One region of the Priestia sp. SIMBA_032 genome, then DNA from elsewhere that is predicted to be linked to it. Evidence: riboswitches for the same ligand, from Rfam matches in the RefSeq annotation. Region 1 holds a riboswitch; each other region holds the start of a gene.

What was found. A riboswitch is a leader RNA that binds a small molecule or an ion and turns the genes downstream of it on or off. The one in region 1 is predicted to bind cobalamin.
Region 2: linked by a shared signal. The riboswitch ahead of nikA (nickel ABC transporter substrate-binding protein) and the one ahead of SB717_RS21195 (HoxN/HupN/NixA family nickel/cobalt transporter) in region 1 are both predicted to bind cobalamin.
Region 3: linked by a shared signal. The riboswitch ahead of SB717_RS15960 (cobyric acid synthase) and the one ahead of SB717_RS21195 (HoxN/HupN/NixA family nickel/cobalt transporter) in region 1 are both predicted to bind cobalamin.
Region 4: linked by a shared signal. The riboswitch ahead of SB717_RS10165 ((2Fe-2S) ferredoxin domain-containing protein) and the one ahead of SB717_RS21195 (HoxN/HupN/NixA family nickel/cobalt transporter) in region 1 are both predicted to bind cobalamin.

The regions. Positions count from the first base shown of each region.
Region 1 is NZ_JAWRXD010000007.1:55,321-62,970, forward strand. It holds gene SB717_RS21175 (HAMP domain-containing sensor histidine kinase) at 1-211, opposite strand, end outside; gene SB717_RS21180 (response regulator transcription factor) at 215-907, opposite strand; gene SB717_RS21185 (undecaprenyl-diphosphatase) at 1,098-1,691, shown strand; gene SB717_RS21190 (organic hydroperoxide resistance protein) at 1,844-2,263, shown strand; cobalamin riboswitch at 2,369-2,551, shown strand; gene SB717_RS21195 (HoxN/HupN/NixA family nickel/cobalt transporter) at 2,685-3,482, shown strand; gene SB717_RS21200 (M20 family metallopeptidase) at 3,745-4,875, shown strand; gene SB717_RS21205 (DoxX family protein) at 4,944-5,366, opposite strand; gene SB717_RS21210 (type 1 glutamine amidotransferase domain-containing protein) at 5,673-6,197, shown strand; gene SB717_RS21215 (DinB family protein) at 6,833-7,321, shown strand; gene SB717_RS21220 (lipase family protein) at 7,347-7,650, opposite strand, start outside.
Region 2 is NZ_JAWRXD010000009.1:95,582-103,231, reverse strand. It holds gene SB717_RS22895 (hypothetical protein) at 1-45, shown strand, start outside; gene SB717_RS22890 (tautomerase family protein) at 200-589, shown strand; gene ftsZ (cell division protein FtsZ) at 949-1,953, shown strand; cobalamin riboswitch at 1,956-2,148, shown strand; gene nikA (nickel ABC transporter substrate-binding protein) at 2,292-3,833, shown strand; gene SB717_RS22875 (hypothetical protein) at 3,903-4,067, shown strand; partial or broken gene SB717_RS22870 (GNAT family N-acetyltransferase) at 4,086-4,418, shown strand; partial or broken gene SB717_RS22865 (CitMHS family transporter) at 4,743-6,055, opposite strand; gene SB717_RS22860 (YfmQ family protein) at 6,198-6,641, opposite strand; gene SB717_RS22855 (lmo0937 family membrane protein) at 6,829-6,966, shown strand; gene SB717_RS22850 (TatD family hydrolase) at 6,999-7,650, opposite strand, start outside.
Region 3 is NZ_JAWRXD010000004.1:333,506-341,155, reverse strand. It holds gene SB717_RS15975 (nitroreductase family protein) at 105-752, shown strand; gene SB717_RS15970 (APC family permease) at 1,179-2,750, shown strand; gene SB717_RS15965 (YdcF family protein) at 2,809-3,372, opposite strand; cobalamin riboswitch at 3,520-3,699, shown strand; gene SB717_RS15960 (cobyric acid synthase) at 3,792-5,318, shown strand; gene SB717_RS15955 (FecCD family ABC transporter permease) at 5,524-6,582, shown strand; gene SB717_RS15950 (ABC transporter ATP-binding protein) at 6,579-7,650, shown strand, end outside.
Region 4 is NZ_JAWRXD010000003.1:8,039-15,688, reverse strand. It holds gene SB717_RS10195 (bifunctional cobalt-precorrin-7 (C(5))-methyltransferase/cobalt-precorrin-6B (C(15))-methyltransferase) at 1-54, opposite strand, end outside; gene SB717_RS10190 (cobalt-precorrin-5B (C(1))-methyltransferase) at 44-1,147, opposite strand; gene SB717_RS10185 (precorrin-8X methylmutase) at 1,151-1,798, opposite strand; gene cobK (precorrin-6A reductase) at 1,804-2,571, opposite strand; gene SB717_RS10175 (sirohydrochlorin chelatase) at 2,568-3,479, opposite strand; gene cobJ (precorrin-3B C(17)-methyltransferase) at 3,498-5,120, opposite strand; gene SB717_RS10165 ((2Fe-2S) ferredoxin domain-containing protein) at 5,134-5,514, opposite strand; cobalamin riboswitch at 5,618-5,797, opposite strand; cobalamin riboswitch at 5,916-6,094, opposite strand; gene SB717_RS10160 (hypothetical protein) at 6,241-6,399, opposite strand; gene SB717_RS10155 (M42 family metallopeptidase) at 6,750-7,650, opposite strand, start outside.

The sequences.
Region 1 (7,650 bases):
GCAAATAGGCACGAAGCAAATTGGCTTGTTTAACCGTCGCACTCGTTTGCTTTAGCCCATTTGTTACGTTGCTTGTTTCTGCTTGCAAACGTTCAATTGCATTGTCTTCCATGGTTTTCTTGAAAATAAAGTAAACCGAACTGTTTGCAATCACTAGCAGAATAAAAAGCAGCGCAGTTGATGTAAGGATAATCTTTGTTTGCAGTTTCATGAGCTACTCCTTAAGCATATAGCCAACGCCGCGCACTGTTTGAATGTAGGGTATTGAAAATGGAGCATCAATTTTTTTGCGCAAATACCGAATGTATACGTATACAATATTCGTGTCTCCGTAGTAATCGAATCCCCATACGTTTGTAAGAAGCTGTTCAAAGCTCAGCACTTGATTTTTGTTTTGAAGCATATAGACAAGCAAATCATATTCTTTAGGAGTCAGCTCAATAGCTTCATTTTCACGTGTAACTTCTCGCGTTTTTTCGTTAACGACTAAATTGGCTAGTTGGAGAGTGGCCGTTTCTTGTTCAGCAGACGATGCTGATGCAGGATGGCGAAGCCATACGCGAATGCGTGCAAAAAGCTCTTCAATTTGAAAAGGCTTTGTAATGTAGTCGTTCGCTCCTAAATCTAGTCCGCTTACCTTATCAGGAAGGGCGTCTCGAGCTGTTAATAAAATAACGGGCGTTTGATCATCATTTGCTCGAATGCGACGAAGTACTTCGAGTCCGCTCAGTTCAGGAAGCATCACATCTAAAAGCAGCAAATCCCAATCGTGTTCTTGAAACTCTGCCAATCCTTCTGATCCCGTGTAAGCCATGCCCGTTTCGTACCCTTCGTGTTCAAGCTCGAGCTGAATCAAACGAGCAATTTTGCGCTCATCTTCTACAATTAAAATTCTGCCTTTACTCAAAAAAATTCCCCCTTGTGTCTATGTATAGTTGCGTACATTATAGCACGGAGAGATTGGGGGTGTATAAATGATAAGGAAATCAATGGTTATTTACTAAATATATCAATAATAGCCCGAGAAATAATGTTCATTTTCGCAAGAAACTGATAAGATAGCTAATGACATTTAAAAATAAGAAAGGATTTCGATTATGTTATCAGCTATTAATTCAGTAGACTATACCATTTTCCATGCGGTGAATCAGTATGCCTCGCATGTGAAGTTTGTAGATTCGCTAATGGTATTCTTTGCAGATTACGCCCAGTATGTACTTATCGTTTTACTCGGCTTGTTTTTACTCATTAATAAAAACGGCAGCCGTGTTGTAGCATTTCAAGCTTTATGTGCTTGTGCCACAGGAGTCATTATCAATAAAGTGATTAGTTTATTTGCTTATCGAGATCGTCCGTTTATCTCTCACCACGTGAATCAGCTCATTGATCACGCCGCGAATTCTTCATTTCCAAGCGATCATGCTACATCTGCATTAGTTATCACTTTTACCATTTGGCTGCATTTCAAACGTTCAGGACGCATGTGGGTTTTCATGGGTGCACTTATTGCATTTTCACGCGTATGGGTTGGCGTTCACTATCCATTCGATGTGTTAACAGGAGCTATTTTAGGATGCGTGCTGGCGCTGTTTATTCATTATGTTATTTTTAATACGAAAATCATGAGAGCTATTACCAATTTGTCTATTTTTCGAAAATCAGCTTATGACAGGCAGTCTCAATATTATTAAGAAAAAGTCGCACATATGCGGCTTTTTTTATTGGGAAATTTTTAATGTATTTAATACTTGTTTTTTAAAATTAAATTGTGTACAATTAAATTACAGAAACGATAAATTAAAAACTTTTAATACAATTACTAAAAAAGAGGAGAGATTTATACATGAAAGCTTTATATGAAACAACAGTTGTTAACACAGGTGGAAGAACAGGAGAAGTTCACTCTTTAGATAACATCTTTAACTTAGACGTGGCAACACCGCCAGCGCTTGGTGGAGAAGCAACAACAGCAACAAACCCAGAGCAGCTATTTGCAGCTGGATACAGTGCTTGTTTCAACAGCGCGTTAGAATTTATGTTGAAAAAACATAACGTAGAAATCAAAAGCAGTGAAGTGAAAGCTACTGTTCAGCTGCTTCCTGATAAAGCTGATCAAGGAGTAAAAATTGGAGTAGCGCTTGAAGCTCATATCGAAGGCTTAGATTTAGAAACAGCTAAAAAATATATAGACCTAGCCCATTCATACTGCCCGTATTCAAAAGCAATCAGCGGCAACGTAGACGTAACGGTAGAAGTAGTTTAATTGCTTTAAAAAGCCCTGCTAAGCATGTAAAGCTTAGCAGGGCTTTTTTATTTGAATTTTCTCTATTCATTTGTAAGCGGTACTAGTATAATGAGGAAGAAAATGAATCATTCGCACAGTTTAGGTGCTCTTACATAGCGTAAGAGGTAACAGGGAATCGAGTGCAAATCTCGAGCGGTCCAGCCACTGTAAGCAGGGAGTTTTCTATCTTATCGTCACTCAAAATGGGGAAGGCGGTAGAAAATGATGATCTCAAGCCAGGAGACCTACCTATTCTGTACACTTGACTCTTCTAGGAAAGAGGCGGTGTATCAAGGTACGCAGTGAGCAATTGCTGTTTATTTTCATATGCCGACACATCCTCAATTTCTATAGAATTGAGGCTTTTTTACGTTTTATTTTAAAAAAAGGAGTGTAGGAAATGGAAGGTTTATCAGTTTTTTTACTTGTCTTTTTATTAGGAATCAGGCACGGATTGGATGCAGATCACTTAGCTTTTATTGATGGCCAGACCCGATATAATTGGCGAATGGGGAGCCGTTTTGCCCCGTGGGTCGGCACGCTGTTTTCACTAGGTCACGGAGGAATGGTGGCCGTCACGGCCGGGGTGCTGGGCGTGGTGATGAAGAATTTTACGTTTCCATCATATTTCGATCATTTTGCATCTTGGGTATCTATTCTCTCTCTCTTTCTGATTGGAACATTAAACACATATCATTTGCTTCGAACTAAAAATAAAGAGGAAGAGTTTCAGCTGAGCGGGTTAAAAGGGAAGTTTATTCCGAAAATAGCAAAAGGAACAACGAATCCTTTTTTAATTATTCTTGTAGGAGCGTTGTTCGCTTTAGCAGCCGAAACAGTCAGTCAAACGGCCGTGTGGTCTCTAGCTGTAGGAAACGCAGGCAAGTATACGCCGCTTTTATTAGGACTAGTATTTATGTTTGGTATGATGCTGACAGATACAATCGATTCACTGATTGTACATAAAATGGTGAATGAATCGAGTAAGTTTGGGCAATCTGCTTCCCGCTTGATGGGCTGGGTTATTGTTGTTCTCGCGTATGGTGTGTCATTCTATTTAGCATTCACTTTCTTTAACCCATGGGCCGAAGTAAACTTTGAAATGGTTGGTGTTATTCTATTTATTTTTTTAGTGTCTATGTTTGTTTTTGTGAGTGTGAAGTCGAAAGGGAAGAATATTAAAATAAATGTCAATTAGTCAAACGAAAGCTTTAATCTGTTGAAGATTGAAGCTTTTTTGTATGAATTTGTTGAAGTTTATGGCTATTTTCGGTCGGTTATGAATAAGTTAAAGTATTATCTGTATTTAAAGGATGGAAAATTGTCTGAAAACCATTATAATTAAGGATAATTTAAGATCGTTATGTGAAACGTAGAACATAGTTATACGTACAATAAATAAAAGCATTTGATGCAAGCAGCAGGGGTTTTCTAGAGGAGGAATTGATTTGAGTCAGGTAATGGTAGAACAAAGTGTATTTAGTTATTTAAAAGAACACGAACAAGAGATGCTCGAAGATCTAGTGGGATTTGTGAAAAAAGAATCACCGTCCTATAGTAAAGATTTAGTAGATCAGTGTGGAATGTATTTAACAGAGCTATTTCAAAAGCGTTTAGGGGTAGGGTATGAAATTATAGAAGAAAAAGAAGTCGGAAACCACTTAAAATTTACGATTGGAGAAGGAGAGAAGCAGCTTTTAATCATCGGTCACTTTGACACGGTATGGGAAAAGGGAAGGCTGAGTCTAAGAACAGAGGGAAACAAGCTGTATGGTCCGGGAATTTTAGATATGAAAGGCGGCATTGTGCAATCTATATGGGCGATCAAAGCGATTCAAGAGCTTGGCTTAGCGCTCGATAAAAAAATTGTGTTTTTCTGCAATTCGGATGAAGAGATTGGGTCAATTTCTTCTAAAAAATATATAGAAGAAGAAGCACAAAGAAGCGAAGCGGTGCTAGTAGCGGAACCGGCGGTGGCGGGTTCAGGTGCGTTAAAAACGTCGCGCAAAGGAGCGGGGATCTTCACCGTAAAAGTATGGGGACGAGCAGCACATGCGGGTAATCATCACAAAGAAGGAATCAATGCGATTGAAGAACTGGCGCGCCAAGTGATTTTTCTGCAGAGCTTAACTGATTATGAAAAAGGTACAACGGTGAACGTTGGGACGTTTACCGGAGGCAGCGGTACAAATGTAGTGCCGGAATATGCAGAAGCGCACGTGGATTTACGTGTTTCTACAGAAGAAGAAGCGGAGCGCATGACGGGTATTATTTTGAATTTAACACCCATTTTAAAAGGGGTTAAGCTAGAAGTAACGGGAGGCATGAACCGTCCTCCAATGGTGAAGTCTAAACAAACGGAAGAGCTATTTGAATGCGCTCAGTCAATCGCAGCCAAACTGGGAATGAAATTAGAAGAAGCAGCTGTTGGCGGGGGAAGCGACGGCAATTTTACAGCGGCCATCGGCGTTCCTACATTAGATGGATTAGGAGCATGCGGAAAAGGAATACATGCGGAGTATGAACATATTCAAATTGATACGTTGTCCGAGCGTTCTTCTTTATTTGCGAATTTGCTGCTGCAAATATAAAAAAAGCCCGCCTCAAAAGGCGGGGACTAATCTGAAAGCTTATATTGGGAGAGTATAAGCTTTCTTTTTTATTTACTGCTTTCTTCTTGAAGAGAAAAGGCAGTTTCTTTCTTTTTGAATACCACTCCATCAAGAGCAAGGAACTGGCTTCCTGCAAGAAATAAGTGAGCAGACATGGCAATTAAAGCGATATCAAACTCAAATCCGCCTACAAATCCGCTTTTAAGCTTGGCTGTGAAAATAGCGCCAAGCATAACGGCCACAAATAAAGCAGCTACAACTCTTGTTGCTAGACCAAGAATAATAAGAACCCCACCTACAAGTTCAATCGTTGCAACAATGTAGGCCATAAAACCAGGGATTCCTAAGCTATCGAAGAATCCTACTGTATTTTCAATCCCGCCTTGCCATTTTTGAAAGCCGTGTACTAAAAATGTAAAACCTAATACTAAACGAATAATAAGTGAACCAATTTCGACGTTTTTATTCACTTTACGTCCTCCTTTAAATGTATTTGAAAAACACTACATTATGTAGTGTGAAAGCCCGAAAAAAGAAATGTAGCAAGTAAATCAGAAACTTTTTCTTATTTGGATAATTTTACAACATTATGAACATCACACTACACATTGTAGTGTGATGTTTGTCCCCAGTCAAGTAAAAATATGAAATTAGATCATTTGGCATACAAAAGATTCCTGAAGAGCACTTGAAAAATCCTTTAATTATGTACAAATTAATCACTCTATTTTCATTCTTATTCTTCAGCGTGCTATACTGATGGCGGAGGTGTTACGATGCGCTTAGAAAACAAAAGAGTTATTGCGCTTGTTAGTGCAGACTTTGAAGATCTAGAACTATGGTATCCAGTGATGCGTCTTCGAGAAGAAGGAGCAGAAGTACATTTAGTTGGAGAAAAAGCAAACGAAACGTACATGGGGAAATACGGTGTTCCAGCCGTATCGGACTACGCGTTTAAAGATGTTGATCCAGCTGAATATGACGCTATTTTAGTACCTGGAGGCTGGGCGCCGGATAAGCTGCGCCGCTACCCTGAAGTAATTGAAATGGTTCGTCATATGGACGAGCAGCAAAAGCCAATCGGCCAAATCTGCCATGCAGGATGGGTATTAATTTCTGCAAAAATCTTAGATGGTCGAAACGTAACAAGTACGCCAGGAATCAAAGATGATATGGAAAACGCGGGAGCTATTTGGCATGATGAAGCAGTCGTAACCGACGGCCACATCATTTCAAGCCGCCGTCCGCCAGACCTTCCTCCTTATGCGAAAGCATTTGCTGATGTACTAGCAGAACAATAAGAAAAAAGCCGAAACCACATTGGTTTTGGCTTTTTTTATAAGATCCGCTAAAAAAAGAAATGATAAAGTAAATAAAAAAGTATCATTAAAAAAGCGAGCAGATGCATCTGCTCGCTTTTGTTCGTGTTTCTTATCAGTAACTTGCTTTTTGCAAGTGTAAAAACAAAATGATTACTTTCTTTATAAAATCCATGATTACGGTTTTTGTATGTTACGTTGTTGTTAGGGCACAATTAGCATTGATTGTGCTTGCATGGATTTCATCCATTGCCGCGGTTTGTTTTTCCACATGATCGATTAACCTAAACGACGCAAGCCCTACCTCTCTTGCATCCTTACGGCTCCGAAGCCGATCCAGTGTGAATAAGTTTTGTTCAAAGACATGTGTCGAATGCCAGTATTTTTACCTTGCATTGTACGATACATCCTTTCAAGTTACTTTCACTATGTCCAGCTCTTAAAGAAAAGCCAGAAATATAAATATAACACCTCAGTTGATCTATGTCAAATAGAAAATGTGATTTTTTCACGTGAAACAATTGCAGCTAAAACATGCTTAAGTAAAGGGATATCTTTTTTATATGGAAGAGTTTTTTGATACGATGAGTTAGAGGAATCCTAGAGGAGGATGAAAAATGAACAAAAACGAACAGTTTCGAAATGATGTATTGAGCAGTGTAGAATCATTAACATATGAGCAATTAAATCAGCAGCCAGCATCTAATACATGGAGTGTTATGCAAGTATTGGAACATTTATATTTAATGGAGCGCATGATTGTTTCACGTGTAAAGGATCAGTTAGAAAACGGTGTAGATCAGCCGACTGAAGATAAGCCGTTTCATTTAGCGGTAGACCGTTCGCGAAAAGTAGATGCACCAGCTCAAGTTACGCCTTCAAATGGAAAGCAGACATTAGAAGAAATGAAGAGTAAGCTGGCGGAATCAAGAGCGGTTTTAGTAGAGTTAGAAAAAACAGCAAGTGAAGACAAGCTAAAGCAAAAATCGTTTCCACATCCTGTGTTTGGGTTAATGGATTTAAAGCAGTGGATTGATTTTATTGGCTATCATGAAAAGCGTCATCAAGAACAAATAGAAGAAATTAAAACAGCAATTGGTGCATAAAAAAACAGGCATTCCGCCTGTTTTTTTATTTTTGGACCAAAATAGGATAGTCCGACATCATCCAAATACCAACACTGTATGTTTGGGGATTATGATTCCCCACGGTAGAGCCTGTTTGAATCGTAAATGAGAGTTGCAGAGGGTCTTGATCGTAATAAATCGTTTGCTTGGTGGAAGGGGAATAAAGTCGTTTCGGAGGGATTTTAGGAACCGTATCGGTCGTATTAACAAAACAGCGGCTATTTGAAACAAGATTTGTGTATGTTTGAACGAATTGAGGATCACCTACTCGGGGAGCTCCGTAGTTGTACATTGTAACTTCCGGAAAG
Region 2 (7,650 bases), on a different contig from region 1:
TGTATTTTAGCTCTTATTATAAATGTTTTTGTACTAATGAAATGAGCCGTTATGCTGCTCATTTCTTTTTATTAGATTCAGCTTTTATTGAAGCGTTTGAGGTCAGCACATTGTGAATAGCATATCTTTTTTTTACAAATGATAGTTGTGATATGATAAAGCAATAATACATTAGGCAAAAAGCTGGAGGTTACTTAGTATGCCATTACTTAGATTTGATGTAATAGAAGGAAGAGACGAAAAAGAGTTAAAAGCATTACTAGACGCTACTCACCGAGCGATGCTAGAAGCCTTTGGCGTCCCAGAACGCGATCGTTATCAAATTGTACATCAGCATCCTGCTCATGAAATGATTATTGAAGATACAGGTCTTGGCTTTGAGAGAAGCAAGGATTTGGTTATTATAAGTGTGACGAGCAAACAGCGAACAGAAGAGCAAAAACAAGCTCTTTACAAATTAATTGTAAAAGAGCTGGGAGAAAGCTGCGGTATTCAGCCAAACGACATTATGATTTCAATTGTTGAGAACGGTAATGCTGACTGGAGCTTTGGCATGGGAGAAGCTCAATTCTTAACTGGGAAATTATAAAACGGTTTATTATTTAGAGAAGCCCTTATTTCTAAGGGCTTTTTCTCATTTTGTCTATAAAAATATTATTCTCTTAGTCACATCTTACTCAAAATTAAATACAGACATCTGTCAAATGAATGATACAATAAGCTTATATGCCGTTTTGAGTGGGAAAACCAAAAAAGAGTTCGGCGTACTAACTTCAGAACAACAATAATTTTACATAAAGATGTAAAGATTTAAAGGTTAAAAGAGAAATGTATAAAATCTGTAAAACAAAAGAACAGTTACGCGTTAAATATAGTAGTAAAAGGTTCTTCACGTGTTTTTTCGGATAATAAGAGAAAGTAATTTTGATCATTGAGGAGGAACTTAGAATGTTTGGATTTGATGCAGATGTATCACCATTAGTGCGAATTAAAGTAATTGGAGTCGGCGGTGGAGGAAATAACACCGTTAACCGTATGATTGAACATGGTGTACAAGGGGTAGAATTTATCGCCGTTAATACGGATGCTCAGGCGCTTAACTTATCTAAAGCAGATGTGAAAATGCAGATTGGTGCGGCCTTAACGCGAGGATTAGGTGCAGGAGCTAATCCGGAAGTAGGAAGAGAAGCAGCCGAAGAAAGCAGAGAACAAATTCAAGAAGTACTGCAAGGCGCAGATATGGTATTCGTAACAGCTGGCATGGGCGGAGGAACTGGTACTGGAGCAGCTCCGGTTATTGCCCAAATTGCCCGTGAACTAAATGCTTTAACAATTGGAGTAGTCACTCGCCCGTTCAAGTTTGAAGGAAATAAACGTACGAAGCAAGCAGTAGGCGGTATTACTGCGATGAATGAATCGGTAGATACCCTTATTGTGATTCCAAATGACCGCTTGCTTGAAATTGTCGATAAAAAGACGCCTATGCTTGAAGCATTCCGTGAAGCAGATAATGTTCTTCGCCAAGGTATTCAAGGTATTTCAGATTTAATCGCTGTTCCGGGGCTGATTAACCTTGACTTTGCTGATGTAAAAACAATCATGTCTAATCAAGGATTTGCGCTTATGGGTATCGGACGAGCTTCCGGATCAGACCGGGCAATCGAAGCAGCGAAAAAAGCGATTTCTAGTCCGCTGCTAGATGCATCGATTGATGGAGCAAGAGGCGTGCTGTTGAACATTACGAGCGGCAGTAGCTTGAGTCTTTACGAAGTACAGGAAGCAGCAGATATTGTCACGTCTGCTTCTGATCAGGACTTAAATATGATTTTTGGATCTGTGATTAATGAAGACTTAAAGGACGAAATGATGGTAACCGTTATTGCCACTGGATTTGATGATGAAGATGTTTCACCATCAGCTTCTACTTCTAGAGTTTCAAGAGCACGCTACTAAATTAAATAACAAGCTTTTATGGTGGTAATTGTTTTTTGTCAATTGCCTTAAAAGGGAATCCGGTGCAAATCCGGAGCGGTCCCGCCACTGTAACAAGGAGCCTTATGTCAAAAAGCCACTGTCTATTTAGAGACGGGAAGGCGGTATAAGGCAATGACTTGAAGCCAGGAGACCTGCCATAAATCTCAGCACACAATAACCTACGAGGATAGGGAGGTGTTTTGGCAGAATCAAAAATAAGATAAACAAGGGATACGTTTATCTGAATTTGTTGTGAAGACAAGCACTTCTTTTTAGAAGTGCTTTTTTGTGTATTAAAATAGAAGGTGGAAAAATCAATGATAAATAATAAAAAACTCGTGTCTATGATATTTCTTGTGTTACTTTGCCTCACTGCTTGCGCTCCTAATGAAGAGAGCGTAAGTATAAAAGAAAGAAAGAAAACGGATAAAAGTGTAACGTTCTTATTTAATTTTACATCTGCAACGCTTGATCCTCATACGGATGATAATTATACAGCAGTTCGTGCGGGAGTAGGGGAGACGCTTGTTAAAATCAGCGACGATTTAAAAATAAAGCCTTGGCTTGCTGAAAAGTGGGAAACGAAAGATAACGGCCTTACATGGACATTTATGATAAGAAAGAACATCACGTTTCAAAATGGAAAAGCGCTGGATGCAAATGCCGTTAAGTCTTCTCTTCAAAGAACGATAGATCAAAGTTATGCGATGAAAAACGCTTTAAATATTAAAGAAATGAAAGCGAACGGTCACATGCTGACAATTACGTTAAAAGAACCGATTCCTAAATTCCCTTCTGAATTAATGCATCCAAATACAGCTATTATAGACGTTGATGCTTCTAATATAACTAAGAAGCCCATTGGTACGGGTCCATTTCGCGTCTTGTCTTTTGATCAAGGAAATCAAGTGAAATTAGGGAGATATGAACATTATTGGGATGGGAAAGTGAAATTAAAAAACGCGATTTTTGCATTTAACGAAGATGCTAATGCGCGAGTTGCTGCTCTTCAGTCCGGGACAGCCGATATTATTTATCGCCCGCCTTTAGAAAGCTTGAGCACTTTACAAACAGATCCGTCTTTTAAGGTAAGTGGAGTACCTAGTGTACGTACCCATTTATTGCTTTATAATCAAACCAATGACGCATTAAAAGACGAAATTGTAAGAAAAGCTATCGATGCTTTATTGAACCGAAAAGAAATTGTCAGCAGCATAATGAACAATCAAGCGACAGCGGCTCGAGGTCCATTTTTACCCCAATTTCCTTTTGCTGATAGTACTGCTAATGAGCAAAGAGGTATGACATCTGCTAAAAAATATTTAGAGAAAGCAGGCTATCAAATCAAAAATGACAAAGCAATCAAAAATGGAAAGCCACTATCGCTCTCTCTTGTCACATACAGCTCTCTGCCAGAACTGCCTTTAATTGCTCAGCTTATACAGTCTAATGCGAAAGAGTTAGGAATTACTATTAAGATTCACCTAGTTGAAGATAGCGATGAATATATAATGGCAAAAGATGATTGGGATTTAGCATTGTACAGCCTTATCACAGCACCTAGAGGGGATGCCAGCTATTATTTAAGTACGAACTATTTGCCGGGCGGTGGTTTAAATGCCAGTCGGATTAATGACGATAAGCTAACAAAAATGATTCAGCAGTTAAATTCAACAGTAGATGACGCAAAACGAGATCAATTAGCCAAACAAGCAACCGCCTTGATTAATAGAAAAATGCTGACGTCATCGATTGTATATCCAAACATTGTTGTTGCTTACAATCAAAAAGTGAAAAACTGGACAACAAATCCAAGCGAGTATTATATGCTGACTCAGCATTTAGATGTAACCCCATAGTCAATATTGAGACATAGAGAGGGAAAAGAGAAAGTATAAAATGACAGATAAAAGGACGTGACAATAAACGTGCAAGAAGTACAAATGTATCAAATTAAAGAAGTAACAGAAAAGGATGCTGAAGTGATTCAGTTTGTCATGAATATGCGAAATGAGCTGTTTCCTATGCTGGAAAAAAATCAGCTTCCTGTGGATTTGCTTCATTTTAATGAACATTATGTTCAAGCGAAATGAGCTGCTTTTTTTGCAGCTGTTATGGAAAGTCAACAAGTAATTGGAACCATAGGTTTATACGCTTACGATGGAAGGTTTCATGCATTAAAAAAGCAATATGAACATAAAACTGCAGCTGAGATTGTAAAATGCTATGTCGATCCAGCGTACCGGCGTCTAGGCATTGGACAGCAGCTGTTAAAAGCAGTAGAACAATTTGCCCAAAGTCATTTTTATGACACGCTGTATCTGCATACTCATCCTTTTTTACCTGGAGCTATTCCTTTTTGGGCTTCACAAGGCTTTATCAAAAGGCTAGCTGAACAGGATGAACCATGGAATACGCTGCACATGGACAGAAAAATACAATGAGTCATAACGTAACGAGATCATACAGTAATTACCATGGAATCTATATACGGGCTCATGCTATAATGAACGTAACTTACATTTATAGCCTGTAGGGCAAGTCCTTACAGAAAAGAACCACGTTTCGAATTGGCTGAAACGTGGTTCTTTTCTATGAAAAAAAAATAACAAAATATTTTCAAAAATATATATGAAATCGCTTTCAAAAAAATGAAATATATTATATAATTACTAGTGTTGTGTTGTACTTTGTTAGTGTTAAATCAATATCCTACATGTGTGAGCCGATTGCCTTATGGTAGTCGGCTTCCTTTTTTATGGTAGAGTCTAAAGGGAAATAGCATTCGTTAAAATGGCTGTAATTGTCATCACAATAGTTGTCCCAAAGGCCCACTTGAAAAGAAACTTTTGATGCTCCCCAAAATCTACTTCAACCAGCCCAATCAGAATGAAAGTAGCGGGTACTAAAGGAGATAGGGGAAACCCAGTTGTGGAATGTCCCAATAAAGCTGCTCGCCCTATTTCTACAGGGTCTACACCAAAATTAGCTGCTGTATGGCTAATAACAGGTAAAATGCCAAAGTAATAAGCATCAGGTGAAAATACAAAGCTAAGAGGAAGGCTCGTTATTGCTACAACTAAGGGAAGGTGAGAGCCCAGCCATTCAGGAGTGAGGCTGACGATGGTATTAGCCATGGCATCCATCATTTTTGTTTCTGTAAAAACGCCTGTAAAGATTCCGGCTGCAAAAACCAACGTACTAACCATTACAAAGCTGTTTGCATGACTTAAGATTCTTTCCTGCTGCTCTTTTGGATGAGGAAAATTAACAAATAAAGCAATGGCAAAAGCAATAGCAAATAAAATAGGAATAGGGAGTATGTCTACGACCAAGAGAGTCATTAAGCACAGTGTCAATAAGGCATTAAACCAAAAGAGTTTAGGTGGCTTCCCAGGAGTCTTCCCAGGAGTCTCATGAACTGAAAGCTGTTCAGCAAAAGCCATTGATGAACCTTTTAAATGAATGGTTCCTAAGCGCGCTTTCTCTCTTTTTCCGAGTAGATATGCTGAAAATAAAGTCCACATCAATCCCGCTGCTATAGCTGGAATAAGAGGGTTAAATAGATCTGATACTTCTAATTGCAAACTTGCTGCGGCTCTTACGAGAGGACCTCCCCAAGGAATCATATTCATAACACCTGCGCTTAAACTAATAACACAAGCCAGTATTAGTCGGTTCATTCCGAGTTTTGTGTACAAAGGAAGCAAGGCGGAAACTGTAATTAAAAATGTAGAAGACCCGTCTCCGTCCAAGCCAACAAGCATTGTAATAACGGCAGTTGCCATTACGACTTTTAAAGGATCGCCTTTCACAATGTTTAGGATACGAGAAATCATAGGATCAAATAAACCGACGTCAATCATTAGTCCAAAATATAAAATAGCAAAAACGATCATAATGGCCGTAGGAGCTACTTTTAAAATACCATTCATCATCATATTGCCCATATCGGCACTAAAACCTCCAATTATACCAAAGAGGATACGACAAAAATAAAAGCAACAACCACGGACAAGCGTTTACTGATGACAAGAAATAGAAAAGTAGCAATCATTCCAAACCCTAACAAAGAAAGCATTATCCATCACCTCTTAAAAAGTTAGAAGATTATATTAATTCACATTATAGCATTAGAATTACTGTTAAAGGTTGGTATTTTTAAATAAGATAGCTTCAAACTAAAACTAAAAACTAAAAAGGCCGCCTTATAGGCGACTGGTTTAAGCTAGGTCAGCTGTTATGGTCTGCTTTTGAAGGTGATCAGACAGCAGGCTGTAGGCGATAATCTTCTTTTTGTATTGTTTCACGACGTCGACATGATCATGATAGCTGTATACGCATAATCGAACATCGTTTTTCCCTTTTTTCGTATCGATAACAAGTGGAGTTTCACTGTCTTCTAGGTGTTTATAATAGTCCTTATTTCCTTCATGGACATAATATTGTTTTAAAAATGTTGCTTTATTAAAATAATCAATCACTTGAATTTTATCTTTGCCTTCTAAATGTTTCCCATCAACTGTGACAGTAGCGTTTTGATCATCAAGTGTTGGATGTAATTGGAACTTGCTCAAAAGCCATTTGACAACTGGAGTTGGAAGACACGTTACTAATATTTTGAGCGCACTTACAAGAATAATGGAAAGTAGTACAATCCATGTCATAGTTAATCATCTCCGCTTAAATGAAATAAGATTACATACTTATTTTACCACAGAGAACATGATTGCTTTTTGTACATTATGTGAACCTTCTTTAGTGAAAAGATGTATATGAAATGCGTTTATTTATGCACATTTAGGGAAATATAAAATTATAACAAATACTACATATAAAAAAGGAGAAAAAATTATGTTGTGGACGATTATTGGACTTTTATTTATTTTTTGGTTATTAGGATTAGTTTTTCATATTGGCGGCGGCATCATTCACATTCTTCTTGTCATTGCAGTGATTGTGCTGATCGTAAAACTTGTGAAACGAATTTAGATATAAAAAGCCTTTCCTTAGGGAAAGGCTTTTTATATGGAGAGATTATAAAAACAAGCTGTATTTCGATATAAAAAATCATATGTTTCCGTTACAGAAACCCTTTTGAGACGTGCTATTTGCTGAATGGACTGATGCATCATTGATGGAACGGTTGTCTGGTTTTGAAAAGGTCCTTCAAATGGCCACGGCCCATCTGTTTCAATCATCAAATAGTCAAGAGGGTATTCCGTGGCAAGCGCTTGGATTTTAGGCTTATATACAATATCAGGTGTAACGGAAATATAGTAGCCGTTGTTTTTCATTCGCTCAACGGTCTTTTTAGCTCCTTTGAACCAGTGGAAGTGAGCTTTAGACACAGAATGTTTTTCTAGTAAGTCGCACACGATCTCAGCATCTTCATATACAGCATGCAGAATTAACGGCTTTCTCCACTTTTTTGAATGAATAATAAAAGCTTCAAGCAGCTCCAAATAGGGCTCTAGAGAAAGAGGGTATGTCTGCCTTAAGTAATAAGGTAGACCAACCTCACCAACAGCGATCATTTCTTCATTGTTTTGATCGATCCAAGCAAACAGCTCCGCTAATTCATTTGAAGAAGGCAGCATTTGTTCAGGGTGAAATCCGTAGGCGGGTTTCACGCAGGAATATAACTTGCTGATTTTTTGATTAAGTTGGCAAGAG
Region 3 (7,650 bases), on a different contig from region 1:
GAGATATAAGAATTCATTATATCTTGTTTATCTCCTTTTATCAGGGGGAAGGGTATAAACATGCAATTTAAGGTTAAAAAAACAAACAATTAGGAGTGTGGAAAATGGGTTTTTTAGATAAATTATTTGATAAATCAAGTGATCAACAACAGGCTGGAAAAGATTTTTATGAAGCAATTAAAAACCGACGTTCTATTTATGCAATTGATAAAAATGTAAAAATATCAGAAGAAAAAATTGAAGAAATTATTAACTTTGCGGTGAAACATACTCCTTCAGCATTTAATTCCCAAAGCGCACGCGTAGTCGTTTTATTTGGCGAACAGCATGATAAAGTATGGGATATTACAAGGGAAACGCTTCGTAAAATTGTTCCAGCTGAAAATTTTTCAGATACGGATCAAAAAATGAACTTATTCGGAAGCGGCTATGGAACAGTTCTTTTCTTTGAAGATCAAGAAGTAGTTGAAGGGCTGCAAAAGCAGTTCGCATCTTACAGTGAAAATTTCCCGGTTTGGTCTAACCAATCATCCGGCATGCTGCAGCATGTGATTTGGACAGCGCTTGAGCTCGAAGGCCTAGGAGCAACATTGCAACATTACAATCCATTGATTGATGATGAAGTAAAAGCAGCTTGGCATATTCCAAGCTCATGGAAATTAATTGCCCAAATGCCATTTGGTAATCCCGTGGCACCTGCGGGTGAAAAAGAATTTCAACCGCTAAGTGAACGTGTAAAAGTATTTAAATAAGCAAAAAAAGAGGCACGGACAAAATTATTTTAGCTGAAGCAAAATCCGAACGATAAATCGTTCGGATTTTTTTATTGGTATGGCAAGCGTTGGGGTTGCGTATGTAGCCGCTTCTAGCGGTCGATTTCGTTATGTCCCAGACCTTTTTTTTACAACAAATAGTTTGAATATTCTTTTATGTTTAACCTAAGAAAAATGCGGTTAAATAGGAGGAGTAGTCCTCAAATCTTCTGTGGAATTTATGCGCTATACATAAGCAATTCAACGATGTTTTACAAAAAAATAAAGTTTTTAACTTGGTTTTTTAGAGAATATTTGTTAACATATCCACTTGTGAGGTCTTAGTAAGAGGAGGATGATGTAAAGAATCCCATATCGGACGCAAGGGCGTAGATGTGTGGAGTGGAAATTTTAAAGGAGGATATTATGTCTGATCAAGGAAATCAAGGAAAGTTTAAAAAATCAATATCGTTACTTGACCTAACGTTAATTGGGATGGGGGCTATTTTTGGTTCCGCCTGGTTATTTGCGGTTAGTAACGTAGCGTCAAAGGCTGGTCCAGCCGGAAGTTTTTCGTGGCTGATTGGCGGAGTCATTATTTTACTTATCGGTTTAGTGTATGCTGAACTTGGAGCAGCGCTGCCGCGTACCGGTGGAATTATCCGTTATCCGGTTTACTCACACGGTCATTTAGTGGGTTACTTAATTTCATTCATTACCATTATTGCTTACACTAGTTTGATTGCCATCGAGGTAACGGCTGTACGTCAGTATGTTGCTTTTTGGCTTCCTGGTCTAACTAAACATGGTTCTGAATCGCCTACTACAATCGGCTGGTTATTTCAGTTCGCGTTATTAACGCTATTTTTTATCATTAACTACGTAAGTGTAAAAGCATTTGCTAAGTCAAATGTTATTATATCTGTGTTCAAATATGCGGTTCCTCTTACAATTATCGTCGTGTTAGCTTATCACTTTAAATCAGCTAACTTTACAACTGGCGATTTTACTCCGTTTGGTTTTAATGGTATTCAAGCAGCCATTTCAACAGGTGGCGTTATGTTTGCTTACCTAGGACTTCACCCTATTGTTTCTGTAGCCAGTGAAGTTAAAAATCCGCAGCGTAATATTCCAATCGCGCTCATTATCTGTATTGTACTTTCAGCGATTATTTACACAGCACTGCAAGTATTGTTCATTGGTAACATCCCGGCTGATATGCTATCAGGAGGGTGGGGAACAATTCAAGAGCAATTCTCTTTACCATTTAAAGATATTGCACTTATTTTAGGCCTTGGCTGGTTAGTAACGCTTGTTATTTTTGATGCTATTTTATCACCAGGCGGTAACGGGAACATCTTCATGAATACAACTTCTCGTTTAGTTTATGCTTGGTCTCGTAATGGAACACTATTTAAACGTTTTTCAAAAGTAGATAAGAAAACAGGAATTCCACGTGCGTCACTATGGCTATCATTTGGAATGTCCGTATTCTGGACACTGCCATTTCCTTCTTGGGAAGCGCTAGTAAACGTATGTTCAGTGGCACTTATTCTGTCTTATGCGATTGCGCCAATTTCAGCTGCTGCATTCAGAGTAAATGCAAAAGACCTTAAAAAGCCTTTTAAATTAAAAGGTATGAGCGTTATTGCTCCTGTTTCATTTATCTTCTGTTCATACATCGTATATTGGTCAGGATGGACGACAATTTCTTGGCTTCTAGGATCACAGCTTCTAATGGTTGTTATCTACGTAGCATTTAAGAAATACGTACCAACTGACGTTGTAAAATTTGCACAGCAGCTTAAATCTGCTTGGTGGCTAGTTGCTTATTATATTATTATGCTTGTTATCTCTTACCTAGGCTCATTTGGTGGAGGACAGGGTGTGCTAAGCAACCCGCTTGACTTAATTTTAATTGCTCTTGTTTCAATCGGTATTTTCTACTGGGCGAAATACACAGGTTTACCAAAAGCAGTTATCGATACAGATGATTAATAAAAAACACGGCATGAATTCATGCCGTGTTTTTTATTTGTACAGGGGTGTACTCTATTTATTTATCAAACAGCCACGTTTTTAAGATAGCAGCATACTCACGAAAGTAGGCTTGAAGTTTAATTGAATTTGGTGTCTTTGCACCTAAAGAATAAACATCATAACCCTGACGTTTAGCAATAATAGAGGCGCGAAATAAATGAAAATCACTGCTAACAAGCACGACTTTTTTGTGTTGAATATCAACTTTCTTTTTAGTGAAAGTGAAATTCTCAAAAGTAGAAGTTGACTGATCCTCTTTTATAATTCGATTCTTTTTAATTCCTTCTTTTCGTAGAAAACGATAGGCTGCTTCTGCTTCAGAAATTTCTTCATCGGATCCTTTTCCACCCGTTACGATAACTTTTGTTTGTTTATGAGTCTTTAAATAAGATAAAGCCGTTTTTGCTCGTTCTTTTAAACTAGGAGACATTTGATCTCCATCTACTTTCGAACCTAAAATAAGCACATAATCTGCTTTTTGCGGAACAGGCTGATGAGCGGTTTGATACATACAAAAAGACATGATTACAGCATAAAGAACAAGCAAACTAATAAAGATATAAATGATTTTTTTCTTCAACTACGAGCACCTTCCTAACTATTTCATAAGATGTTTGGAAAATAATTGTTATTATAGCATAAGAGACCCAAATAAGTATAAACACAGTAATATATAATAATAGAAGAAAATCGTTATTGTGAATGGTTATAAAATTCGTTACAATAAAGAATAAATGATTTTAAAAGTGCCTCTAAGGAGGATAATAGGGAAATCGGTGTAAATCCGGTGCAGCCCCCGCTACTGTAAATGTGGATGAACCTGCAAAGACCCACTAGTCAAACTAGGAAGGATGCAGAAGTAAAATGAAGCATAAGCCAGGAGACCTGCTTTTAAAAACCCCTTATTTTTCGGTGGGAGAAATAAGTCAAGACAATGTGTTAATGAGCGCATGACCAAACCTTGACTTTTACAGTTAAGGTTTTTTTATGTGATAGGGAGTGGAAAAAGTGAAAAAAGGAAAACCTCTTATGATTCAAGGAACGCACTCAGACGCTGGAAAAAGCATGATTGCTACAGCGTTTTGCCGTATTTTTAAAGAAGACGGCTATCAAACTGCACCGTTTAAATCGCAAAATATGGCGCTTAATTCATACATTACAATGGATGGAAAAGAAATTGGAAGAGCGCAAGGAATTCAAGCAGAAGCGGCTGGAGTCGAAGCAACAACCAATATGAATCCTATTTTGATTAAACCAACTCGTGATCATGAATCTCAAATTGTCGTTCATGGAAAGCCGCTTCGTAATATGTTTGCTTTTCAGTATCGGCAAGAATTTTTTAATGAAGGTTTGAACGTTATCACGGAGTCTTATAAAGAGCTTGCCAATCATTATGATCGAATTGTGATTGAAGGTGCTGGAAGTCCTGCTGAAGTGAATTTGAACGATCGGGAACTGGTAAATATGCGCGTAGCAAAGATAGCCCAAGCCCCTGTTGTGTTAGTAGGAGACATTGATAAAGGAGGGGTTTTTGCGAGTTTAGTGGGTACTCTTCAATTGCTCCCAGATGAACATAAACCTAGAGTAATTGGGGTGTTAATCAATAAATTCCGAGGAGACTTAGAGCTTTTAAAACCGGGGTTGAAGTGGTTTGAAGAATACACGGGAGTTCCGGTACTAGGAGTGATTCCTTATATGCATGACGTGGAAATTGACGCTGAAGATTCGTTATCACTCAGAAATTACTCAACGCTTGTGAACCCGTTAAAAGAAATCGATATTGCGGTTATCTCGTATCCTCGCATCTCAAATTTTACAGACATCGATCCTTTAAGCTTAGAAGAAGACTGTCACGTGAGGCTTGTAACCAAGCCGTCGCAATTAGGTACGCCTGATTTAATTGTTTTACCAGGAAGCAAAAATACGATTGAAGATGCGCAGTTTTTACAAGAAAGCGGCCTGGCTCTAGCCATTAATCAAGTCTTGAACACAACGAACGTTCACGTCATTGGCATCTGCGGAGGATATCAAATGCTAGGGGAGACAATTACAGACCCTGATGCAGTAGAATCTCGGATTGAATCCATTAAAGGGCTGGGCTTGCTTCCAGTGGAAACCGTTATGACAACCAGCAAAAAAACAGAAAGAGTTGCTGGGTATGTCCAGCTAGAAAGTGAAAGAGTTTCGATTGAAGGCTACGAAATTCATATGGGAAAGACGGTTTCTAAGAGTACCACGGAAGCTTTTGCAGTGGTAGAGCATGAAAAAGAAGGAACGGTTAAAGACAACGTTGTTGGCACGTATGTTCATGATGTGTTTCATAACGATGCTTTGCGCAGGGCTTTGCTTAATCAAATTCGTAAACATAAAAAATTGCCGCCTATTACGGACACATTCAACAGTCGCCTGCAAAAAGAGGAGTCTTTTTCAAAAGCAGCAGCATATGTGAGAGAAGCTGTAGATATGGAAAAGCTTTATCATTTAATTGACAACTATAAAAGCCCCGAGCAAGCACAAAAAGTGTAGCTTGTAGAGGTTTTCGCTTGTTTTTTCACCGGGAACTTTAGTACGCTATTCTACGTTGCCTAGTTCAACAGTCTAGCACTCGTAACAAATAAAAGATGATTGTTTCCAATACTATGTAGGATGGAAACATGGTTTATGGACAGGAAAATGAATGGTTAATGTAATGTAAAACATCACGCCTCGTTTCCTAGAGGAGCTGAACGTATTGATTTTTAAACGTATTTTTTTAAACAAAGCATCTATTTTATACATAGTCAGTTTATTTATTGTATGTACTTCGGTAATTATGGGCGTATTTATTGGTACAGTTTCGTTAACCGTAGGAGATACAATCAAAATTATTATTGGCCACCTTACCGGGCTATCCTTATATCACGGTCCGGAAAACATGGATTTAATCATTTGGCAAATTCGTTTTCCAAGAGTACTGGTGGCATTTTTAGTAGGAGCTTCGCTTTCAATAGCAGGGGCTGCCTTTCAAGGGCTATTAAGAAACTCGCTTGCTGATCCTTATACGATCGGGGTTTCCTCAGGTGCAACCCTTGGCTCTGTCATGGCAATTTATTTTCATTGGAGTATTTTTGGTTTGTCTATCTTCACACTGCCTGTAGTCGGCATTGTATCTGGTTTTATTACTCTTCTTTTAGTTTTTGGTATTACGAAACTCGCAAGCGGCAATTTGGCCAATGAAACCATCATCTTAGCAGGGATTATTTTATCATCCTTTATGAGCGCGCTTATTTCATTAATTGTAGCTCTTTCTCCTGAAGAAGATGTAAGACAGGTTTTATACTGGCTAATGGGAAGCGTATCAATGAGAGGATGGTCTCATATTCAAATTTTAGGGCCGTTCTTTTTAGTCGGTACGATTATACTGCTGTTACATGTTAAAGAGCTGAACGGCTTAGCATTTGGCGATCAATCCGCTCAGTTTATGGGAATAGACGTAAAGAAGAAAAAAAGAATGATTTTAATAGGTGCATCCGTATTAACAGGGGCTGCGGTATCAGTATCTGGGGCAATTGGATTTGTTGGCTTAGTTATTCCCCACGTAGTGCGTCTCGTAGCGGGAGCTAATCATAAGCATGTACTGCCGCTTTCTATTTTAATCGGAGGAAGTTATTTGGTTTTAGCAGATTTATTGGCACGAACGATATTAGAACCTCGTGAACTGCCGATTGGAGTCGTAACCGCCTTAATTGGTTCGCCGATTTTTACCCTGCTCCTTGTAAAAGAACGTATGCGGAAAAGAGGAATATCATGATTGAACTATATAATGTGACAGGAGGATACGATAAGCAGCAGCCGACCGTTCGTGACATCACGTTCACCGTAGACAAAGGTTCTTTTGTCGCTTTACTAGGACCAAATGGAAGCGGGAAAACAACGCTTATTCGCTTGATTATGAATGTATTAACCATTCAATCAGGAGAAGTGAAGGTAGAAGGAAAGTCAGTGAAGGCTTATTCACCAAAGCAGCTGGCGCAAAAAGTTGCAGTCATGACGCAAGAAAATCAAATTGGGCTAGAATTTACGGTTCAAGAAATTGTTTCACTTGGACGTTACCCTTATCAGGCAAAAGGATTGTTTAGCACTGTATCAGCACAGGATGAAGAAGTGGTGGAAAGCGTGCTGAAATTAACAAACGTTTGGCACTATAGAAATCATACTTTTCAATCGCTGAGCGGTGGAGAAAAACAGCGGGTTTTACTGGCTAAAGCACTGGCGCAAGAACCTGACTACTTACTTCTTGATGAACCAACGAATCACTTAGATGTAAAACATACGATGGAACTGCTTCAGCTGTTAAAAACGTTACAGCAAGAAATGAGCTTAACGGTCCTGGCCATTTTGCATGATCTCAACATCGCCTCGCTGTTTGCAGATAATGCCGTGTTACTGAAGGATGGAAGAGTAGAAGAAACGGGGATGGATGCCATTTTCCATGATGCAGCTACGTTAAAAAGAGTATATGGCGTTGATTTGCATGTATTTCACCATCCCGCTGTGAACAAGCGGCAAATTGCTTTTGTGCCTCCGCATCAATATCCAGAGACGGACTTCCATGAGTTGTATCAGTTACAAAAGGAACCCGGCCTGTTGTCTTTATCATTTGTTCGTCCTCTGAGAACTCTTTCGCTTGGTTCAAATGAAACAGGTCTAGACTGGTGTCAAGAAATTGTTCAACAGCAAAGCAGTGCTAACGTGGCGTGGAAATCTGCGTCTTTATCCAGTCATGAAGTTCGCTTAAAAGACGATAAAGGTTACTCGTGGCTGGCTGTGCTGACACATGGACAAAAAGAGAATGAAATGAATATTGTTCTACTAACAA
Region 4 (7,650 bases), on a different contig from region 1:
AGGGAGCAAACTTAACTTTCCGTCGTCACCAATTCCAATAATTTTAATTGCCATGTTGCACCGCCTGTCCTAAAAAATCTCCTTTTAATGTGTAAAGAGACGTATCGACATCGATTCCGTCCCCTACTTCCTTTAATGCTGATAAACAGCAGTACTCGCACAGTTTTTCAAAAAACTGATGATGACCGCTTTGCATCATTAAATCTCCCACTTGAGAAGCTGTGTTTGCACCTTTTATCTCCTCTACCAGTTCAGCAGAAGCTCCTGACTCAGAAGCTGCTTTTGCTAAAAAATTAAAATCAATAGGTGCACTTTTTGAATGAACCATCATAACGCCTTGCGCGACTTTTGAAAACTTTCCCATCATGCCTACGAGCGACACTTTTTTCATTCCTTGCTTTTTACATTGTTTTAACGTAAACCCAACAAAATCTCCCATTTCTATAAATGCTTCTTCCGGAAGTTCAGGGAACTGTTTCATTCCATACTTTTCACTTCGGCCCCCTGTCGTAATAACAACGTGCTCACAATTACTTGCTTTAGCAACGCTGATTGCCTGCACGATACTTGCTTTATAAGCAGCTGTTGAGAACGGAACAACAATCCCCCGCGTCCCCAGTATCGAAATGCCTCCTAAAATACCTAGACGCGCATTTAATGTCTTTTTCGCCATTTCTTCTCCTTCAGGAACCGAGATGACAATCTTAACGCCTTTTTGTATATTGTATTGGGCTAGAAGCTGTTCAGCCGTTTCTTTCAGCATCTTTCTTGGAACAGGGTTAATGGCTGCTTCACCGACAGGAACTGGGAGGCCGGGCTTTGTCACACGCCCTACTCCCACTCCTCCATCAATGATAACGTCTGCACCATTACACCACGAAACTTCAGAAATAATCAGCGCTCCGTGCGTGGCATCGGGATCGTCTCCAGCATCTTTAATGATACTGGCTACAGCGCTGCTTGTGCGATACTCGCATTCTTCAAGATGAAACGTAGCAAAGCGGCCGACAGGTAAGTAAATCGTTGACTCGTCTTGCACTTCCCCTGAAATTAGCGTAAGCAGAGCTGCTCTCGTAGCTGCCGTTGCACAAGCGCCTGTCGTATAGCCCTCTCTGAGTTTCTTAGGTTCTTTTGGTACTTCCTTCATGTGTTACACCTGATCTGCAAGAATTGAAATTGCATTTAGTGCAGCAACCGTTACCGTACTGCCGCCTTTTCGCCCGATGTTTGTAATAAACGGCACGTCAAGTTTTGCAAGTTCTTCTTTAGATTCAGCTGCTGAAACAAATCCTACCGGCAGACCAATAACAAGCCCAGGTTTTGCTTCTCCTTCTTTAATCAAACGAATTAACTCAAGTAAAGCTGTCGGTGCGTTTCCAATTGCAAAAATCCCGCCGTCTGCTTCTTTAATTGCTTTTCGCATAGAAATAATTGCACGCGTTGTATTTAAGCGCTTTGCTTCTTCCATTACGTCCGGATCTGAAATATAAACTTTGATTTCACCGCCATGTTTTTCAATTCGCTGCTTGTTTGTTCCTACTTGCACCATTTGTACATCTGCAACCACTTGCTTGCCGCTGCGAATAGCTTTAATTCCTGCTTGAATCGCATCCGGATGAAACAGCATGCTGCGTCCAAGCTCAAAGTCTGCAGACGCATGAATTACGCGCTGAACAATTGGGTACTGTTCGTCTGTAAACGGATGAGGCCCAAGCTCTTCTGTAATCATCTCAAAACTTTTTCCTTCTATTTGCTGAGGCTGAACAGTTAACGGTTTAAATTCTGTACGAAAATCCATCTCAATCAACTCCTAGTTTGGTTTACTAAAGCATGAACCACTTCTTCAAACGTGGAATACACGGTCCCATACTCAATTTTCGGTCGCCCAATCATAATAATATCTAAGCCTAACTCTTTAGCTGCTTCTACTTTTTCATCCACAGATCCAACTTTTCCGCTTTCTTTTGTGACCATAACCGTCACTCCGTATTGCTTATACAGCGCTCGATCAAACTCTTTTGTAAACGGCCCTTGAATAGCAATAATATTTTTTTGCGGAAAGCCTAATTGCTGGCACTTTTCCATATTATCCAGCCTTGGAAGCATACGAGCCACAAGCCGTACATCTGAAAGAGGAAGCAGCTTTTCTGTAAAAACCTGCAGCGTCTTGCTGCCTGTTGTCAGCATAATAACTCCTTTTTTCTCAGCTGCTACTTCTGCTGCTTCTTCATACGTAGAAACCATCGTCATATTATCATAGGCAAAAGCCTGCGAAGCCCGCTCATAGCGTATGTAAGGAAGTGCTGTTTCAGCAGCGGCGCCGATAGCATTTTTAGATGCTTCTTCCGCAAAGGGATGGCTTGCATCCACAATAGCTTTTACACAATGTTCGGTTACAAAATCCATCATATCTTCTTTTGTGAGGCGTCCAATTTTCACTTTCACTTCTGCCCGCTGTAATTCGATTGCTGCGTTTTCGGTTACAACCGTTGCCGTAACGTCATGACCTGCTTTTTTCACTTGAACGGCTAATGCACGTGCATCGCTAGTTCCGGCTAACAATAAAATCATTTTAGCCCGCCGACCTTATCTTCATGGTGGTCGTGCTCATGATGGTGATCGTGGTGATGGTGTCCGTGATCATGGTCATGATCGTGATGGTGGTGGTGATCAATATGCTCCATAATGCCTAGGCGATATTGACACGTATCGCAGTTCATTTTCACTTCACCTTCTAATCCTTCTTCAGCACGTTCTTTTAAAATTGTCTGCAGTTTTGGATGAAAACCGAAATAGCCGGCTAGCTTAAACTCGATGTTTTCATGCTGCATTTTATACTGCTTCACCATTTCTTCCAAACGCTTAATTAGTACTCCTGTAAATAAGAAATACGGGAGAATAACCACTTTTTTAGCGCCCAGTTTTAAACATCGCTCTACCCCTTCATCAATCAGTGGAGCAGTCACGCCCATAAAAGAAGTTTCAACGATTTTATAGTTTGTTTTTTCCCAAAGAAGACGCGTAATTTTATATAAATCACTGTTTGCATCAGGATCACTTCCTCCTCGCCCTAAGACAATAACAGCCGTGTCTTCAGCTGGAGTTTCTAAATTCTCTCCTGATTCTTGTAATCTCGTTTTTAAAATTTCAAGGGCTTCTTCATGAACGCCAATGGGACGTCCGTATACGAAGTTTACGTGTGGATACTTTTCCTTAGCCTCATCTATAGCCGCCGGAATATGTATTTTAGAGTGGCCGGCAGGCAAGAGCATAATTGGAATTACAACTACATCTTGTGCTCCTTTTGCCACACATGTATCAATGCCTTGACTTACATTTGGGCGTTCAAATTCTAGAAAACACGTTTCTACTAAAATAGATGCGTCCCAATCATGCTTCATAGTCGAAATAAATTCGCGAATTTGATCGTTCCCTTCAGGATCTCTGCTTCCATGACCGACAAATAAAACTGATTTCATATAATGCCCTCCTATTTTTTAATCTCCACACGGAGCTGGTTCTATTTTTATTTTTGGTGTTATATCTTGATAGTCGAATCCGTAAACGTTCTTCACACGCTTAAAAAATTTATGAAATCGCTCATTAGGATGACCTTTTTCTTTATACTCATGGACAATGTTTTCCACTATTTCAACAATGTCATCAGGTGCTATGCCTTCCGCCACGATTTGACCTGAATGCGCATTGCGTCCAACCGTTTTAGCTCCTAAAAATAAATCAAACGCACCTTTTCTATAGACAATGCCGATATCTTCTTGAACAGCACCGTAACAGGCCATACCGCATCCATTAATACCAAGCTTCAGCTCTTTTGGCATGTCCATTCCCCCGAGGCGTTTTTGTAATTCTTCCGTATGTGGAATAGCATCGCTTTTTTCTCCGTCACAAAAATCACACGCTTTGATTGTGAACACATCTCCGACCGGAGATAGTAAAAAGGAAGCTGCTTGGAGCTTTTTAATAATCACATCTGGCTGAGTCGTTGGAATTTGCAGTTTGATTTGATGGTCAGGTGTATACTCCATCGTACCGTTTTCACCAACAACGTCTGCTAGTGTTGTCATTTGAACAGGCGTAAATTTCTTATTTGCAAGTCCTGGACTAACCGCCACTTCGAAAATAGACTGTATTGGCTGATGTACGACCGCAGAAGTAGGTTCACCTAAAATTGCTTGAAGCGCTTCTTCTGCAAGGGCTCGTGAAGTTGCTGTTTCTTCTGGTTTGGTCTGAACAGCTTCAATAGCTGAAGCTGTTTGCTTTACAGTCTCTTCTTGATCGAGAGCCCATGGTTCCGCTTCTTTTCGAAGTCGCTGATGCGGTCTTAGCGGCTGCTCCGTTTGGTTGAGGGTATATTTCCGCTGATATCCGCGCGGTGTAATCATTAAATCGTCGTAAAAGAACGTAGATGAATTCCCGACAATAACGGTAGTCAGCATGCCAATTTCATGATTTAACATGTCTTTTAAGTTGGTCATTACGACTTCTTCACGGTCACGATAAGCACTTTTCACAAGACCAACAGGCGTATCAGGAGAACGGTACTTTAATAGAATTCTCTGCGCTTCAACAATTTGTCTTGTTCGTCTTCCGCTTTTTGGGTTGTAAAAAGCCACTACAAAATCTGCTTGTGCAGCTGCTTCGATTCTTTTTTCGATTAGTTCCCAAGGCGTAAGGTGGTCACTTAAACTAATTGTACAAGCATCATGCATCACGGGCGCTCCAAGGAGGGATGCGCATGAATTAATAGCCGAAATGCCAGGAATTACTTCCAGCTCTACGCCCGTTTCTTTTTTCCAGCCTTTTTCAATCAACACTTCATACACAAGGCCTGCCATTCCATATACTCCTGCATCTCCGCTTGAAATGACAGCCACGGTTTTTCCTGCTTCAGCTTGCTTTACAGCTTCTTGTGCACGGCTTACTTCTTCGGTCATTCCCGTACTAATAATTTGCTGATTCGTTAACAGTCCTTGAATTAATTCCACATAGGTTTTGTAACCGATAATCATATCACTTTCTTGAATGGCTTCTCTTGCTCGCTGTGTAATATGTTCAAAGCTTCCCGGCCCAAATCCGATAACTAATAGTTTACCTTTCATGCTAGCTCCTCCTTTATGCGTTACTTTTTACTTTGTCAATTCCTTCTATGGAGTCACTGTTTTCCGGAGAAACGAAACCATTTTGATCATATTCATAAATAAGCGATTCCTTTATACTGCAGCCTCCTGCTAAATGTTCTTCGACAATCCGGTGAGCCACGGTTTCAGTGACCTGCTTGTACCAATCTCCTGAAGGATACACAATAGCTACAGGAGCATCTTTACATCTTCCGTTACAGCGTGTACGCGTTGTATGAACCGTTTCATCCAAATCCAGTTCCGTCACTTTATTTCGAATAGCTTGGGTGGCTTCTTCTCCACCTTTTCTCATACAGCTGCTTCCATTACAAATCAATACGTGATGTTTTGTTCCATTTAAGTTCCAAGTCGTCACACTCATTCGCTCCTTTACTAAAAAAAAGCGCCTCTATCATTGATAGAGGCGCAGAAAAATTCAAACTAAGTTTTTGCACTTCCACCTATATCCCGTAGGGTAAGCTTCGCATTAGAAAAAGGCTGGTTTCCTGACTTCGATTCATCACTTGATTACGCCTTCCCGAATACAGTGGCATATGCAATCAGCTCATCTTCACAGTGGCGGGTACCGCGCTGGCTTCACACCAGACTTCCCATTTAACGCAATGTAAACATTGCGCACCTTTTTTGCACGATATGTAGTTTTGCGACATGAGAAAAACCCGCTTCGCTAATATGCGAGCGGGTGAAACGTCAGAATAAGAGTGTACACGAATGCCACTTTAAGCCAACGTTTCCCTTCCCGCTCCCCGGAGAAATAGAAACTTCACAATAAAGACAGGTCTCCTGACTTGTGTATCATTCTACTTGAGAACCTTCCCGTGATTTTTCCACAGTGGTTATACTCGTTCGTCCACACTTACAGTTGCGGGGGCAGTACTGGTCTTTCACCAGTTTCCCTATTAAGCCTTCTTGGCATCTTTACTGTTGCTGTTTGATATATATGAACCTTTTAAACTATCAGAATAATAGAAGTAACTACCATATCATAGCGTACATTTTTTTTTATTTCAACTCTATTCTTTTCGAAGGATACAAGCATCTATAAAAAAACAAGAGCATAAAGCCAGCTCTTGTTTTTTCATTATATAGCAACTAATGTTAAATGAGGATCGTTATAATACACGACTTCTGAAAGAACTTTACAGCCATTTGTTTTGGCAAAAGCTTCTCTCGCCTGCTTTTCAGTATCAAATTCAAACATTTTCATTTCTTTTCCAGCATATACCGTCAGTACCCACATGAAAAGATTCGCCTCCGATTATTGTAGTGATCGCTATATCCACATTATGACGAAACCATTTCCTTTTGAAAACCCATTCTACAAAACTTGTCACAAGAAACTTTTAAAAATTTAAAAACATTTTAACTTCTGTAAATGAACAAAATGTACAAAAGGTTTAAGCAGTATTGTACTTTTTTAAAAAGGTGCTTTTTTAACCAACTGTTGATTCACCAGTAAAAAATATATAGTATTTATAAAAAAAAGAAGCCGGACAGCCGGCTTCTTTTTTAAGAAAGGAAAGTACAGACATCGCAATCCCGTCCTGTTCTTTCCTTTGCATAAAAATACACTAATTAAATATTCCTTTCTTAAAGCAGAACCATGTTCGACTGCACATAGTAATAGAGAAGCTTATACGTATGATTCAATGAATCTCGATGCGTTCTCTCAAACGCATGAGAAGAATCAATTCCTGGACCAATTAAGCCGTGTACGATATCGTGTCCGGCACGAATAGCAGCAGAAGCATCTGATCCGTAAAACGGATAAATATCTAATTTGTACTGAACATCATGCTGCTTAGCTAGCTCCACCAAATGTTTTCTCAAACCGTAATGATATGGTCCGCTTGAATCTTTTACACAAATAGACACGGTGTATTCATCAGTAGATTGTCCATCTCCCATAGCACCCATATCAACCGCTAAGTATTCTACTGTTTGAGGCGTAATGTTCGAATTTCCTCCGTATCCAATTTCTTCATTATTTGAAATGAGAAAATGCGTAGTGTATGGCAGTTCGATCTGTTCTTCTTGAATTGTTTTCATGAGCTGAAGCAATAAAGCTACGCTTGCTTTATCATCGAGATGACGAGATTTAATAAAACCGCTTTTTGTTATTTCTACACGAGGATCAAACGAAACAAAGTCGCCGACTTCAATTCCAAGGCTGCGAACATCTTCTGCGCTATGTACTTTTTCATCCAATCGAATTTCTATATTTTCTTGATTCCGCTCAGCTTTCCCTGCATTTTTATACACATGCACAGATGTTTGATGCATAAGGATGGTTCCTGTAAATACTTCTCCTGATGAAGTTTCAATTTCACAATATTCTCCTTCAATAGAATTGTAGCGAAACCCTCCAATCAGGTCGATTTTCAGACGTCCACTCGGTTTGATTTCTTTTACCATAGCACCTAATGTATCGACATGAGCCGTCAGCATGCGGTGGTGATCTGTATCTTTACCGGGAATAGTAGCGACTAAG